DNA from 3 places in the Parazoarcus communis genome. Region 2 is predicted to be linked to each of the others. Evidence: predicted binding sites of a transcription regulator. Region 2 holds the regulator's gene; each other region holds the start of a gene.
What was found. Region 2 encodes FNR, which switches genes on or off when oxygen is low (the NO sensors DNR and NnrR bind a similar motif). Its sites were predicted from a motif close to TTGANCTAGNTCAA; they were not measured.

Region 1 (4,695 bases), 1.0 Mb from region 2:
CGGCGCGGTGTACTGGGCGGTGCCGAGAATGTGTGGCTGCAGCGTCGTCGTTTCCGATTCGATCAGGCCGGCCACGCGCGTCGCACCGAAATCGATGATCTTCACCGTGCCGGCCTTGTCGATCATGATGTTGTTCGGGCGCAGATCCTGGTGCAGCATCTCCATGCGATGGAAGGCGAGCAGGCCTTTCGCGATCTGTTCGACGATGTTGCGCACGGTTTCGATCGGTGGCGCCGGGTTGTCGATCATCCATTGCGCCAGCGTCTGGCCTTCGATGAACTCGGTGACGACATAGAGCGCGGTGCGCTGCCGCTTCAGCGTGCTGGGTTTGAGGACGTGCGCGCTGTTGATGCGGCGCGCGATCCATTCTTCCAGCATGAATCTCTCCAGATAGGCGGGGTCGCCCCGCAGATCGACCGAAGGGATCTTGATCGCCACCCGTGCGGCGCTGTCGCCGTCCTCGGCGAGGTAGATGTGGCTGCGGCTGTTGCCGTGTATTTCGCGAATGATCCGGTAGCCGTCGAACAGCATGCGCGGCTGGAGGATGGGGGCGGGTGGCAGGTCAAGCCATTGCTGCCTGTGTTCGGCCGCTGTCCCGTCGGGCACGGTGTCGACGCGTGCGATCTGTATCGTCAGGTTGTCCGTGCTGCCGCGGTTGAAGGCTTCTTCAGCGATGCATCGCGCCGCTGCGTCGATATCCATCGCGGCTTCGCTGATGGCGTCGACGATGAACCGGGGCGAGGCGAATTCGTACACTCCGTCGGTGGCCAGAACGAAGATGTCGCCCTCTTTCACTGCCAGGCGCTGATAGTCGATATCCAGTTGTGCGGAAATCCCGAGGGCGCGGGCGAGGTAGTGTGTGTCGTGCGACACGACGATCCGATGGTCGTCGGTGAGTTGTTCGAGATTCGAGTCCCGCAGGCGGTAGATCCGGCTGTCGCCGATATGGAAGATGTGGGCCGTTGCGGACTTGATGATCAGGGCGCTGAGCGTGCACACATAACCACGGTCGCCGTCGTAACGGTAGGGGCTCTGGCGGGTCTGCGCGTACAGCCAGGAGTTGGTCGCTTCGAGCACGCGCTGTGCAGCGGTCCTGACCGTCCATGCTTCCGAGGTACAGTAGTAATCGTCAAGAAAGCTCCGGACCGCGGCTGCGCTGGCGACGTGGCTGACATCGCTGCTGCTGATGCCGTCAGCCAGGGCGATGGCGATGCCCTTCGTGTTCAGCAGGGGACCGTCAGGGATGCTCAGGCCATGAAAATCCTGGTTGATTCCCTTGCGCCCCTTGTCGGAGTACTGGCCGGTGCTCAGCGAGAGTGTGCTCGACATCTGTGATGGGCAAGGGCCCCGCGAACTGCGGGGCCCGTGTGCCGGATGATGGTTCAGGCAGCGCTGCGCTTGGGGGCGGTGCGCACGTGGGTGGAGTAGAGCGTGAGCCCGACGAAGGCGAGGCCGCCGACCAGGTTGCCGACGACGGTCGGGATTTCGTTCCACACCAGGTAGTCGTAGATCGAGAAGTTGCCGCCGAGCATCAGGCCGGACGGGAACAGGAACATGTTTACGATCGAATGCTCGAAGCCCATGTAGAAGAACAGCATGATCGGCATCCACATGCCGATGACCTTGCCCGATACGCTGGTCGACATCATCGCGGCGACAACGCCGGTCGATACCATCCAGTTGCACAGCACGCCGCGGATGAACAGCGTCAGCATGCCCGCTGCCCCGTGCTCGGCATATCCGACGGTGCGGCCTTCGCCGATATGGCCGATCTTCTGGCCGACAATGTTGGGTGCTTCGGAGAAGCCGAAGGTGAAGATGATCGCCATCATCACCGCGACGGTCAGTGCGCCGGCGAAGTTGCCGACGAATACCAGGCCCCAGTTGCGCAACACGCCATTGACGGTGACGCCAGGGCGTTTGTCGATGAGGGCGAGCGGGCACAGCGTGAACACGCCGGTGAGCAGATCGAAGCCCAGCAGATACAACAGGCAGAAGCCAACCGGGAACAGCATGGCGCCGGCAAGCGCATTTCCCGTCTGCACGGTGATGGTGACCGCGAAGGCCGCGGCCAGCGCAAGAATGGCGCCGGCCATGTAGGCGCGGACCAGTGTGTCGCGAGTCGACATGAAGATCTTCGACTCTCCTGCGTCAACCATCTTGGTGACGAATTCTGCGGGCGCGATATATGACATGATTTTCCCCTGGGTGAGTGGTGAGCAAGCCGTGTGAACGCAAAAAGGCGTCCATCTCCACGCCCTCGGAAACGAAGGATGGAAATGGACGCCGTTGTCCATTTGCTGCGCTGATTCAGGTTGATGCCCTGTTGCACATGCCTCAGGCCGCCGTTGGCCCGAGTTGATCTATGAAAAGCATGTAGCGTGCCAGCATGGAAAAGCCCATGAATCCTCGGTTCCTGCCTTCATCGCCCGGTTCTGAAGCGCTTTTTCTCCCCTGATTGGGGCGCGGGCGGCGCGAGTTGCCTGATTTTGGTGCAATGCAAAAAACGTGCGGCGAAAGGGGATCGGGCCCCTTGCTTGACCCGCATCATTTATTGTCATGTCGTGGTGCGGTGTAATCCGGGGAACCAGGAGGCCAGACCGTCATGTTCCGCATATCCCAGTTCATCCGCGAGCTTGATCATCCCACCCCGGTTGCGCCCCGGCGCAATCCGCCAGGGCCGGTCGTCATCTGGAACCTGATCCGGCGCTGCAACCTGACCTGCAAGCACTGTTACTCGATTTCTGCGGATACGGACTTCGCCGGGGAGTTGTCTACCGGTGAGGTGTTCCGGGTGATGGGCGACCTCAAGGCGGCGCGGGTGCCGGTGCTGATCCTGTCGGGCGGTGAGCCGCTGCTGCGAGCGGACATCTTCGACATTGCCCGTCGTGCCAAGGAGATGGGTTTCTATGTTGCCCTGTCGTCCAATGGCACGCTGATCAACGAAGGCAATATCGACGCGATCGACGACATCGGTTTCGACTACGTCGGCGTCAGTCTCGACGGCATTGCCGACACCCATGACCGCTTCCGGCGCAAGGCCGGCGCATTCGATGCTTCGATTGCGGGCATCCGTCTGTGCGTTGAGCGCGGGATCAAGGTCGGCGTGCGCTACACCATGACCGAGGACAACGCCCACGACCTGCACGGACTGCTGCGACTGGTGGAGGAGGAGGCGATCGACAAGTTCTACTTCTCCCACCTCAATTACGCCGGACGCGGCAACAAGCACCGTGGCGACGACGCCCAGCACCGTACCACCCGCGACGCCATGGAGCTTCTGTTCGAAACCTGTCTCGAACTTCACCAGCGCGGCATCGAGAAGGACTTCGTGACCGGAAACAACGACGCCGATGGCGTGTTCCTGCTGCACTGGGTGCGGCGCCGCTTTCCGCAGCATGCCGAACACATCGAGGGCAAGCTGCGCCAGTGGGGCGGCAACGCCAGCGGCGTGAATGTCGCGAACATCGACAATCTCGGCGTGGTTCACCCGGACACCATGTGGTGGCACATCCCCCTGGGCAATGTGCGGGAGCGGGCCTTTGGCGAGATCTGGAACGATCTGTCGAATCCGTTGCTGGTCGGGCTCAAACCGCATCCGCGCAAGCTCGAGGGGCGGTGCGGAGCCTGCAGGTATCTCGACATCTGCAATGGCAGTTCGCGCGTGCGTGCGGAACAGATCACCGGCAACCCGTGGGCGGAAGACCCCGCGTGCTATCTGAGCGATGCGGAGATCGGCGTGGATGCGGCGGACTACGGCTCCGTGCGTGTGCTCAACACGCCATGGACGCGGATCGAGAAGGTGGGCTCATGATGCGCCTGCCGACATCGATTGCAGCCGTGCTGATCGCACTGGCACTGCCGGCCTGGGCCGATGAGGGGGCGCCGGCCACCGCCCGGAACTACCAACAGCATTGCGCGGCCTGTCATGCGGCGGATCGTCTGGGCAGCATGGGCCCGGCGCTGCTGCCCGACAATCTCGCCCGGCTGCGCAAGGGGGAGGCGGTCAAGGTCATCACAGGCGGGCGCGCAGCCACCCAGATGCCCGCGTTTGCCGAGCTCCTGAGCAAGGACGAGATCGCCGCCCTTGCCGAATGGATCTACACGCCGGTCACGCCGGCGCCCAAATGGACCGAGTCCGACATCCGCGCCTCGCGCATCCAGCACACCGACCCCGCGACGCTGTCGCCGACGCCGGTGTTCAGCGCCGATTCGCTCAACCTCTTTCTGGTGGTGGAAACCGGCGACCATCACGTGTCGGTTCTCGACGGCGACAGGCTCGAACCCATCTACCGCTTCCAGTCCCGCTTCGCCCTGCATGGCGGACCGAAGTTCACTGCCGACGGGCGTTATGTGTTCTTCGCCTCGCGGGATGGCTGGATCACCAAGTTCGATCTGTGGAATCTGAAAGTCATCGCCGAAGTGCGCGCGGGCATCAACACCCGCAACGTGGCGGTGTCGTCCGACGGGCGCTTCGTGATCGCGGCCAACTACCTGCCGCAGGATCTGGTGCTGTTCGACGCCGAGCTCAATCTGGTCAAGGTGATGGATGCGACGACGCTCGACGGCAGTCGCAGCTCGCGTGTCTCGGCAGTCTATGACGCCGCACCGCGCAAGAGCTTTGTCGCTGCAATGAAGGACATTCCCGAACTGTGGGAGATCAGCTACGACGAGAACGCCGAGCCCATCTACGAC
Region 2 (4,695 bases):
AAGCGTGATGCGCTTGCCGTGAACGGTGATGAGACCATGGTCTGCCAGGTCGTGAAAGATCCGCGAAAGGGTCTCGGGCGTCAGGTTCAGCCGTGACGCGATGACCTGCTTGCTCGTGGGCAGGGAGATGTCGCAAGCCTTGGTGCCATCCTCTTCGGTTTGCTGGAGGAGGTAACCGATCACGCGCTGTGTGCTCGAGCGCAGGGAATAGGTTTCTACGTCGCGCACCATGTTATGCAGGCGGACCGCCATGCCTGCCAGAAGCTTGCGTGCAAACTGCGGATCCTGATCGATCAGGTCGGATACGACGTTCTGGCCGATATGAAGCAGCGACATGTCGGTAAGCGCTTCGGCAAAAACGGGGTAGGGGCGGTTCATGAACATCACCGCTTCGCCAAAGCTTTGCTGCGGGCCGACGATCTCGACCACTTTCTCGTTGCCCTGAGCTGACGAGAAGCCGAGCTTGAGCTGCCCTTCGGTGACGAAATAGAAACCGTGGGCAACGTCGCCGCGCTGAAACAGCAGTTCACCCTTGCCCAGGCGGCGTTCGCGGGTATAGCGTGCAACACGTTCCAGCTCACTCTCCGACAGCTCCCCGAACAGGGAGATCTGACGGAGCTGGGTAAGGATGTCTGCGGCGGTCTGGTTCATTCCGTGCTCCTGCATTTCACTTTCGATTCTAGCCTGCGTGGCTGAATCCTGTTTGTTCTGTCATTGTTCGGCGCCCGACCAGGGCGCACCGGTCAGCATTTTCCCCGAGGAGGAACGAAAGATGTATCAGGCGATCAAGCACATCCACGTCACCTGTGTGATTCTGAGCCTTGCCGGCTTCGCGCTCAGGGGAGTGTGGATGCTTGTTGACAGCCGTCTGCTCACACATCGTCTGACGCGCGTCCTGCCGCATGTGGTCGATACCGTGTTGCTTGGCAGTGCGATCACGCTGGCGGTGATGATCGAACAGTACCCGTTGCAGGCACCGTGGGTGACGGCCAAGGTCATTGGCCTGATCGTCTACATCCTGCTGGGCGCCGTTGCCCTGAAACGTGGCCGAACGCGCACCGTGCGCGGGGCTGCGTTTGTTGCTGCGCTGCTCGTGTTCAGCTGGATCGTGTCGGTCGCGCTCAGCAAGAACGTCGGCGGCTGGTTCGCCGTCTTTGCCTGAGCGCGACAGTCCGGCGCTCAGCGCGCGCCGGGCTGGTGCTGAATGAGTTTCTTGAGACCGTCGTTGTCGAGAATGCGGATATGTTTCTGCTGCACCGCGACGAGGCCGTCTTCCTGAAAGCGGGAGAAGGCACGCGAGACCGTTTCCAGCTTCAGGCCCAGATAGGAGCCGATCTCTTCGCGGGTCATGCGCAGGTGAAACTCGGCGGCCGAGAAGCCACGAGCGGTGAAGCGCTGCGACATGTTGAGCAGGAAGGCCGCCAGACGCTCTTCCGCGCGCATGGAGCCCAGCAGCATCATCACGCCGTGATCGCGCACGATCTCGCGGCTCATGACCTTGTGGAACTGGTGCTGAAGGCCTTCGATCTCGCGGGACAGTTCTTCCAGCTTGGCGTAGGGAATGACGCAGACCTCGCTGTCTTCGAGCGCAACCGCATTGCACGAGTGGAACTCGGTGCTGATGCCGTCGAGCCCGATGATCTCGCCGGTCATCTGGAATCCGGTGACCTGCTCGCGACCATCTTCGAGCAGAACGTCGGTCTTGAAGGAGCCTGCACGGATCGCATAGATGGCTTCGAAGAGTTCGCCTGCGCGATAGAGCGGCTGCTGACGCTTGATCTTCCGACGCCCGCCGACAAGTTCGTCGAGGCGGTTGAGTTCAGTGTCAGTCATGCCGAACGGCAGGCACAGCTCCAGCAGATTGCATTGTGAGCATGCGGTTTTGAGCCCCGCCGCGGTGATCGGCACCGTCGCCTTCATTTGCACTGTAAACTTGCTCCGATTCCGGATTGGGGGTAGTCAGAATGTTGCCGTTGATCCAAGTCAACCACAAAACGCCGGCTTTCTGCCATTGTTAAGTAACACATCGACGCAGCCAGACCATGACCAGCCAGACAGACCTAATCTTTGATCCCCAGTTGATTCGACGATTCGACATCAACGGGCCTCGCTATACGTCGTATCCCACCGCAGACAGGTTTGTGGAGGCATTCGATGCACAAGCACTGACAGACTGGCTGGGAAAACGTGCCGTTGGCGGTGTGAGCCGACCGCTGTCATTATACTTCCACATCCCCTTTTGTAACACGATCTGCTATTACTGCGCCTGTAACAAGATCATCACCAAGGATCATGGCAGGTCTGCCAAGTATCTGAATTACCTGGAAAAAGAGATCGAAATGCAGGCGGCGGCCCTGGGGGGGACACGTCAGGTCACGCAGTTACATCTCGGGGGTGGAACGCCGACCTTCCTCTCGCACGCGGAGATGCATCAGTTGATGGATGCGGTCCGCAAGCACTTCAACCTGGTGCCGAATGGCGAGTACTCGATCGAGGTCGATCCGCGCAAGGTGGATTTCGACACCGTCGAAATGCTGGCCAACCTCGGCTTCAATCGCATGAGCGTCGGCGTGCAGGACTTCGCCGAGGACGTGCAGATTGCGACCAACCGCGTGCAAAGCGTCGAAGAGACGAAGCTCGTCATCGACGCGGCGCGGGCAACCGGCTTCAAGTCGATCAGCATGGACCTGATCTATGGTCTGCCCAAGCAGAATGTGATCAGCTTCAACCGCACGCTGGAGCAGGTGCTCGAACTCTCGCCCGATCGAATCTCGCTGTACAGCTACGCGCACCTGCCGGGACTGTTCAAGCCCCAGCGCAGGATCATTCCGATCGACCTGCCGTCAGCGGACTCCAAGCTTCAGATTCTGCAGCTTGCCATCCGTCGCCTGACCGACGCCGGCTACGTCTATATCGGCATGGACCATTTCGCGAAGCCGGATGACGAACTGACCGTGGCGCAGCGGCAGGGGCGCCTGCACCGCAATTTCCAGGGCTATTCGACCCAGGCCGAGTGCGACCTGCTTGCCTTCGGTGTGTCGGCGATCGGCAAGATCGGTCCGGTCTACGCGCAGAACGTCAAGACGCTCGACGAGTACTACGATGCCCTCGATCGCGACGAGCTGCCCGTACTGCGCGGCATTGAGCTCACCGCCGACGATCTCCTCCGGCGCTCGATCATCCAGGCGCTGATGTGCCATTTCGAGCTGTCGATCGAGTCGATCGAGATTGCACACCTCATCAAGTTCCATGAGTACTTTGCTGACGAGATCGCCGACCTCAAGGAAATGGAAGAGGCTGGGCTGGTGAAGATCGACAAGGACTGGATCAGCGTGCTGCCCGCGGGCCGTCTGCTGGTGCGCGGGATTGCGATGTTCTTCGATCGCTATCTGCGCTCGGATCGCGAGCGCGCCCGTTACTCCCGGGTGATCTGACCGGGCGGGGAGGCGCGGTGCAGCGTAGAATGCGCGCACCGCATCAAACGCTTCATAGCTGATTGAACATGCCCGAAACCGGTTATCTCGCCGTCTTCCTGATCGGCCTCCTTGGAGGCACTCACTGTGTATCGATGTGCGGCGGCATTGTCGGAGCGCTTACGGTACAGGTGCAGACGCCATCGAGTCGCAGTCGGCAGTGGCCGATTCATCTCGCCTACAACCTTGGCCGGATCACCACCTACACCTGCATTGGTGCCGGACTCGGCGCGCTGGGCTCGGTCGGCATGCTCTACGATGGCGTTCTGCCGGTCCAGATCACGCTCTACGTGCTCGCGAACCTCATGCTGGTGGCGCTCGGGCTCTATCTCACCGGATTCACCAAGCTGCTCGTTCCGGTAGAGCAGCTCGGTCACCGCCTGTGGCGCCGCATTCAGCCGCTGAGCCGTCGCTTCCTGCCTGCCCGCTCGGTCAAGCAGGCCTTGCCGCTTGGCCTGCTGTGGGGCTTCCTGCCTTGCGGACTGGTGTATTCGGTGCTGGCGACTTCCCTGGTAACCGGCTCTGCGCTGCGTGGTGGGGGGCTGATGCTGGCTTTCGGGCTTGGCACATTGCCCAACCTGATGCTGGCCGGCATGCTGTTCAAGCGTTTTCGTGACATCACGCGCAATGGCAAGGTCCGCTTCGCCTCGGGCTTGCTGGTGCTCGGCTTCGGCGTGTTTGGCCTGTTCCACGCCCAGACGCTGGGCGGGCAACTGTGGAGCGGAGTGGTGTGCGCGGTCTGAGCGCCGCCTTCAGAGCAATGGTTCAGCGCTGACGCGAGGTCTTACTCGCTCGACAGTGCGCGAAGGATCGGACAGGGGGCGGGGGCATCAGTGCGCTGACAGCACCCAACCAGTTCGGTGAGCGCGTTGCGCATTTCCTGCATCTGCCGGATGCGGGCATCCAGCAGTTCGATCTTGCTTCGCGCCAGTGCGCGCGCGCGGTCGCGGTCGGTGTCCTCGTTGAGCGCCAGCAGGTCATCGATTTCTTCAAGCGAAAACCCCAGTTGCTGTGCCCGGCGAACCGCGCGCAGACGGGCAAGTTCGCGCTCGCCATACACCCGATAGGCGCCGCGTTTCTGCTGAGGTTCTGCGAGCAGGCCACGGCGTTGATAGTAGCGGACGGTTTCCACGCCCACGCCTGCTGCCTTTGCAAGTGCGCCGATCGTAAGCCCCTTGCTTGTTTGCTCATTCATTGCTTGACTCCGTACATGAGTACGGGG
Region 3 (4,695 bases), 1.5 Mb from region 2:
AAGATCGATGTCGGCGGCGGAACCGATGCCTTGCAGCACCGCATCCGCACCCTCGTTGGCGAGCATGGCGACCGTGCGCAGACCGATCAGTCCGGCCACGTCGTCGATGCGCGACACTGTCAGACCAGCCTGCTGCAGCGTGCCGACCACCGCATGCCACGCGCCCAGACCGCAGTGGTCCGCGCGTGACAGCACAACGCGCGGCGTGGTGGCGTAATCGAGACACAGATCGAGCAGCACGAGATTGCTCAGCCCCTCTTCCGCCGTGCGCCGGGCTGCGGTGCGTCCGTCGCTCAGGGTCAAGCGCCCGCGGCCGATCTCCAGCCACCCGGCGGCGTCCGCCGGTCCGGCCTTGCGCGTCACCGCGACACCCGCGGCTTCCAGCCTGGCCAGCAGCGGCTCGGCCACACCGAGGCTGCCCACCGCAGTCACGCTACGCTCGGCCGTCGCGGGCGCCTCGGTCCTTGCCGCGGGTTTCGCGACGTCGGCGCCGTAGGCGTAGAAACCACGCCCGCTCTTGCGTCCGAGCCGTCCGGCCAGCACCAGATCGTACTGAATCAGGCTGGGCGTGAAGCGCTTGTCGCCGAAATAGGCATCGAACACCGAGCGCGTCACCGCGTAGTTCACATCGTGGCCGATCAGGTCCATCAGCTCGAACGGTCCCATCGGAAAACCACAGCATTCGCGCATCGCGGCGTCGATGGTGGCGGGCTCGGCTGCGCATTCGTTGAGCACCCGCAGTGCTTCGGCGTAGAAGGGCCGGGCCACCCGGTTGACGATGAAGCCGGGCGTGGATTTCGCATGCACGGCCACCTTGCCCCACGCCTTTGCGGTGGCGTACAGGGTGTTGGCCACTGCACGGTCGGTGGCGAGGCCGGAGACGATCTCTACCAGCTTCATGCGCGGCGCCGGATTGAAGAAGTGCAGGCCGGCAAGGCGCTCGGGACGGGCCAGCACTGCGGCCATCGCGGTTATCGACAGCGACGACGTATTGGAGGCAAGGATGGCCTCATCGCCGAGCAGGCTTTCGAGCTGCAGGAAGAGCTTCTGCTTGATGTCGAGGTTTTCGACAATGGCTTCGATCGCCAGGCCGGCATCGCTGGCGGCGTCCAGATCCGTCACAGCGGTCAGCCGCGCCATGGTCGCTTCACGCGCGGCGGAATCCAGCTTGCCTTTGGAGACCAGGAAATCGAGGTCCTTCGCGATCCCGCCAAGGCCCTTGTCAATGGCTTCGGCGCGGGTGTCGTACAGATACACCGGATGTCCGGCCAGCGCCGCGACATGGGCGATGCCCGCACCCATGGCGCCGGCACCGATGACCAGCACCTTTACATTCTTGTCAAGCGCCACGGCTCAGCTCCCCTTGAACTCGGGCACGCGCTTTTCCATGAAGGCGGCGACGCCCTCGCGGTAGTCGTGCGAGCGGCCGCAGTCGCGCATCATGTCGCGCTCGAGATCGAGCTGGGTGTCGAAGTCATTGGTGGAACTGGCCCAGATGGCCTTCTTGGTCTGAGCAAAGCCGAAGGTCGGCCCCTTGGCCATCTGTGCAGCAAGCGCCTGCACCGTGGGCATCAGCGCATCATCATCGACACACTTCCAGATCAGGCCCCAGGCTTCGGCCTGCTCGGCAGAGAGCTTGTCGCCCAGCATGGACAAACCCATGGCCCGCGCAGGGCCGAGCAGACGCGGCAGAATCCAGGTGCCGCCCGTATCGGGAATCAGGCCGAGCTTGCAGAAGGCCTGGATGAAGCTCGCCGAGCGGGCTGCAAACACCATGTCGCAGGCCAGCGCCAGGTTGGCACCGGCGCCGGCCGCCACGCCATTGACGGCGCAGATCACCGGCAGGTCGAGCTTGCGCAGCGTCGTCACTAGCGGCTTGTAGTTCTTCTCCACCGACGCGCCCAGATCAGGCGCCTCGCCGCCGGCCGCAACCGAACGGTCGGAGAGGTCCTGTCCGGCGCAGAAGCCACGGCCAGCACCGGTAATGAGCAGCACGCGCACCGAAGCGTCCGCCCGACCCGCCTTCACCTGTGCCAGCGCGGCACGCATCTCGCCATGCATCTGATCGTTGAAGCTGTTCAGACGATCGGGTCGGTTCAGGGTCAGTGTAGCCACGCCCGCTTCGATCTCGAGGCGAATGGTTTCACCGTATCCGGTTGCTGCGTTCATCTTGTCTCCTCCTGGCCTTGTCTTGCCCGGCGCGCTGGCGCACGCTGGGGATTGTTCTTTCCGGGGTCGAACCCCGGGGTCGGTACGACAACTGTTTTCGTTGTTTGACCGACCGGTCAATCAATAGTAGTCTTGATCCAGATCAAAAGACAAGCTTTTTTCACTTGCACTTTTTCTGCACCATCGAAGCATGTATCACCCCGCGCGGACCCGTCCGACGGCCCCAAAAAATCTGAGGAGACAAGGCATGACCCATCCGCTGTTCGAGAAGCACAAGGCCACCCTGGACGCAGCCATCGCCGCCATTCACGGTCGCGGTTACTGGACGCCCTTTCCCGAAATGCCCAGCCCCAAGGTCTATGGCGAAAGTGCGCCAGACGATGGCAAGAAAGCGTTTGAGGCCTGCCTCGGCAAGGAATTCGCGCTCGATCAGCCTGGCCAGACCGGCTGGCTCGCCACCGAACGGTCGCCCTATGGCATCGCCCTCGATGTGCGCTATCCCGTGTGCGACCCGGAGGCCCTGATTGCTGCCGCACAGGTCGCAATGGAAGGCTGGCGCAAGGTCGGTGCAGAAGGCCGTGTCGGCGTGTGCCTCGAAATCCTCGACCGCCTCAACAAGCGCAGCTTCGAGATCGCCCACGCGGTGATGATGACCACCGGTCAGGGCTGGATGATGGCCTTCCAGGCCGGCGGCCCGCATGCGCAGGATCGCGGCCTGGAAGCCGTTGCGTACGCATGGGACGAAATGAGCCGGGTGCCGGCCGAAACCATCTGGGAAAAGCCGCAGGGCAAGAACCCGCCGCTGAAGATGAAAAAGCACTACGAGATCGTCGGCCGCGGCGTTGGCCTGGTCGTCGGCTGCGGCACCTTCCCGACCTGGAACACCTACCCCGGCCTGTTCGCCACCCTGGTCACCGGCAACCCGGTCATCATCAAGGCCCACAGCAATTCCATCCTGCCGGCAGCGATGACGGTGAAGATCGCGCGTGAAGTGCTGAGCGAAGCCGGCCTCGACCCCAACCTGGTGTCGCTGGCCGTGGTCGAGAAGCGCGCCGCCACCCAGGCGCTCGCCACCCACCCCGCAGTGAAGTCGATCGACTTCACCGGCAGCAACGTCTTCGGCCAGTGGCTGATCGACAACGCCCGCCAGGCCCAGGTGTATGCCGAACTCGCAGGCGTGAACAACGTCGTCATCGAATCCACCGACAGCTACAAGGCGATGATGCGCAACCTCGCCTTCACCCTGAGCCTGTACTCGGGCCAGATGTGCACCACCACCCAGGCCATCCTGGTGCCGGCCGGTGGCATCGACACCGACCAGGGTCACAAGTCCTTTGACGAAGTCGCCGCCGACCTCGGCGCCGCAATCGACAAGTTCCTCACCGACCCGGCGGTCGCGACCGCCGTGCTCGGCGCCATCCAGTCCGAAGCCACCCTCGGCCGCATCGCCGAAGCCGGCGAATACGGCAAGGTGGTGCTGGCTTCCAGGAAGGTCGAGCATCCCGACTTCCCGCAGGCCGAAGTCCGAACCCCGGTGCTGCTCACCTGCGACGCGGCCGACGAAAAGAGCTACATGGAAGAGCGCTTCGGCCCGGTCAGCTTCGTGGTCAGGGTCGCCGACGGCGCCGCAGCCATCGCCCTGTCGGAACGCATCGTCAAGGAACACGGCGCGCTCACCGTCGGCCTGTACTCAAGCAAGCAGGACGTCATCGACGCCATGACCGACGCCAGCCTGCGTGCCGGCGTAGCCCTGTCGATCAACCTCACCGGCGGCGTGTTCGTGAACCAGTCCTCAGCCTTCTCCGACTACCACGGCGTAGGCATGAACCCGGCTGCAAACGCGAGCTACTCCGACAGCGCCTTCGTAGCCAACCGTTTCCGCGTCGTACAACGCCGCTACCACGTAGAGTAAGACCACGGCGAACTGGGTCAGAGCCTTCAGCAATTCAGGCTTTTCGCTCTTACCCAGATCACGAGCCCACGCTCACGGCGCCCAGCCGTGGCGCGGGCGGCCCGGCGGCAACTTCTGTTGTGCCGAGCGGAGGACCTGCGCAGGGGAAACAAGGCGGTGCATGTCTGAGTCCGGCGCAGCCGGGCGAGTTTGCATCGCCTCCCCTGCGCAGGTTCGCAGCGAGGGCAGCCGAAGGCCACGACAGCAGGCGCCGACGGACCGCCCGCGCCGCGGTTGGGCGCCAGGCACGAACCAGAATACGCAACAATCCAGCACTGCCGCATAGAAGAGCAGAAGACGAGACCAGGAGACACCCAATGCCCTGCTACGAAATCGACGGCCTCAAACCCGTCATCCACCCCACCGCCTTCGTCCATCCCGATGCCGTTCTGATTGGTGACGTCATCGTCGGCCCGCGCTGCTATGTCGCCCCGCTCGCCTCGCTGCGCGGCGACTTCGGCCGCATCGTGCTGGAAGAAGGCAGCAACATCCAGGACACCTGTGTCATGCACGGCTTCCCCGGCACCGACACCGTGATCGAAGTCGATGGCCACGTCGGCCACGGCGCAGTGCTG

Region 1: CEW83_RS06655 (formate/nitrite transporter family protein) is a predicted target of FNR. The motif match lies at 2,359-2,372, and genes of this name have one in related genera.
Region 3: paaN (phenylacetic acid degradation protein PaaN) is a predicted target of FNR. The motif match lies at 2,302-2,315, and genes of this name have one in related genera.

What each region holds. Positions count from the first base shown of each region.
Region 1 covers NZ_CP022187.1:1,461,409-1,466,103, reverse strand. Annotated here, with positions in the region: gene CEW83_RS06660 (bifunctional protein-serine/threonine kinase/phosphatase) at 1-1,329, opposite strand, end outside; gene CEW83_RS06655 (formate/nitrite transporter family protein) at 1,383-2,195, opposite strand; gene nirJ (heme d1 biosynthesis radical SAM protein NirJ) at 2,606-3,814, shown strand; gene CEW83_RS06645 (cytochrome D1 domain-containing protein) at 3,811-4,695, shown strand, end outside.
Region 2 covers NZ_CP022187.1:446,036-450,730, forward strand. Annotated here, with positions in the region: gene CEW83_RS02185 (Crp/Fnr family transcriptional regulator) at 1-651, opposite strand, end outside; gene CEW83_RS02190 (SirB2 family protein) at 773-1,162, shown strand; gene fnr (fumarate/nitrate reduction transcriptional regulator Fnr) at 1,180-1,920, opposite strand; gene hemN (oxygen-independent coproporphyrinogen III oxidase) at 2,043-3,434, shown strand; gene CEW83_RS02205 (sulfite exporter TauE/SafE family protein) at 3,503-4,216, shown strand; gene CEW83_RS02210 (MerR family transcriptional regulator) at 4,258-4,668, opposite strand.
Region 3 covers NZ_CP022187.1:3,517,370-3,522,064, reverse strand. Annotated here, with positions in the region: gene paaH (3-hydroxyacyl-CoA dehydrogenase PaaH) at 1-1,302, opposite strand, end outside; gene paaG (2-(1,2-epoxy-1,2-dihydrophenyl)acetyl-CoA isomerase PaaG) at 1,354-2,169, opposite strand; gene paaN (phenylacetic acid degradation protein PaaN) at 2,417-4,081, shown strand; gene paaY (phenylacetic acid degradation protein PaaY) at 4,438-4,695, shown strand, end outside.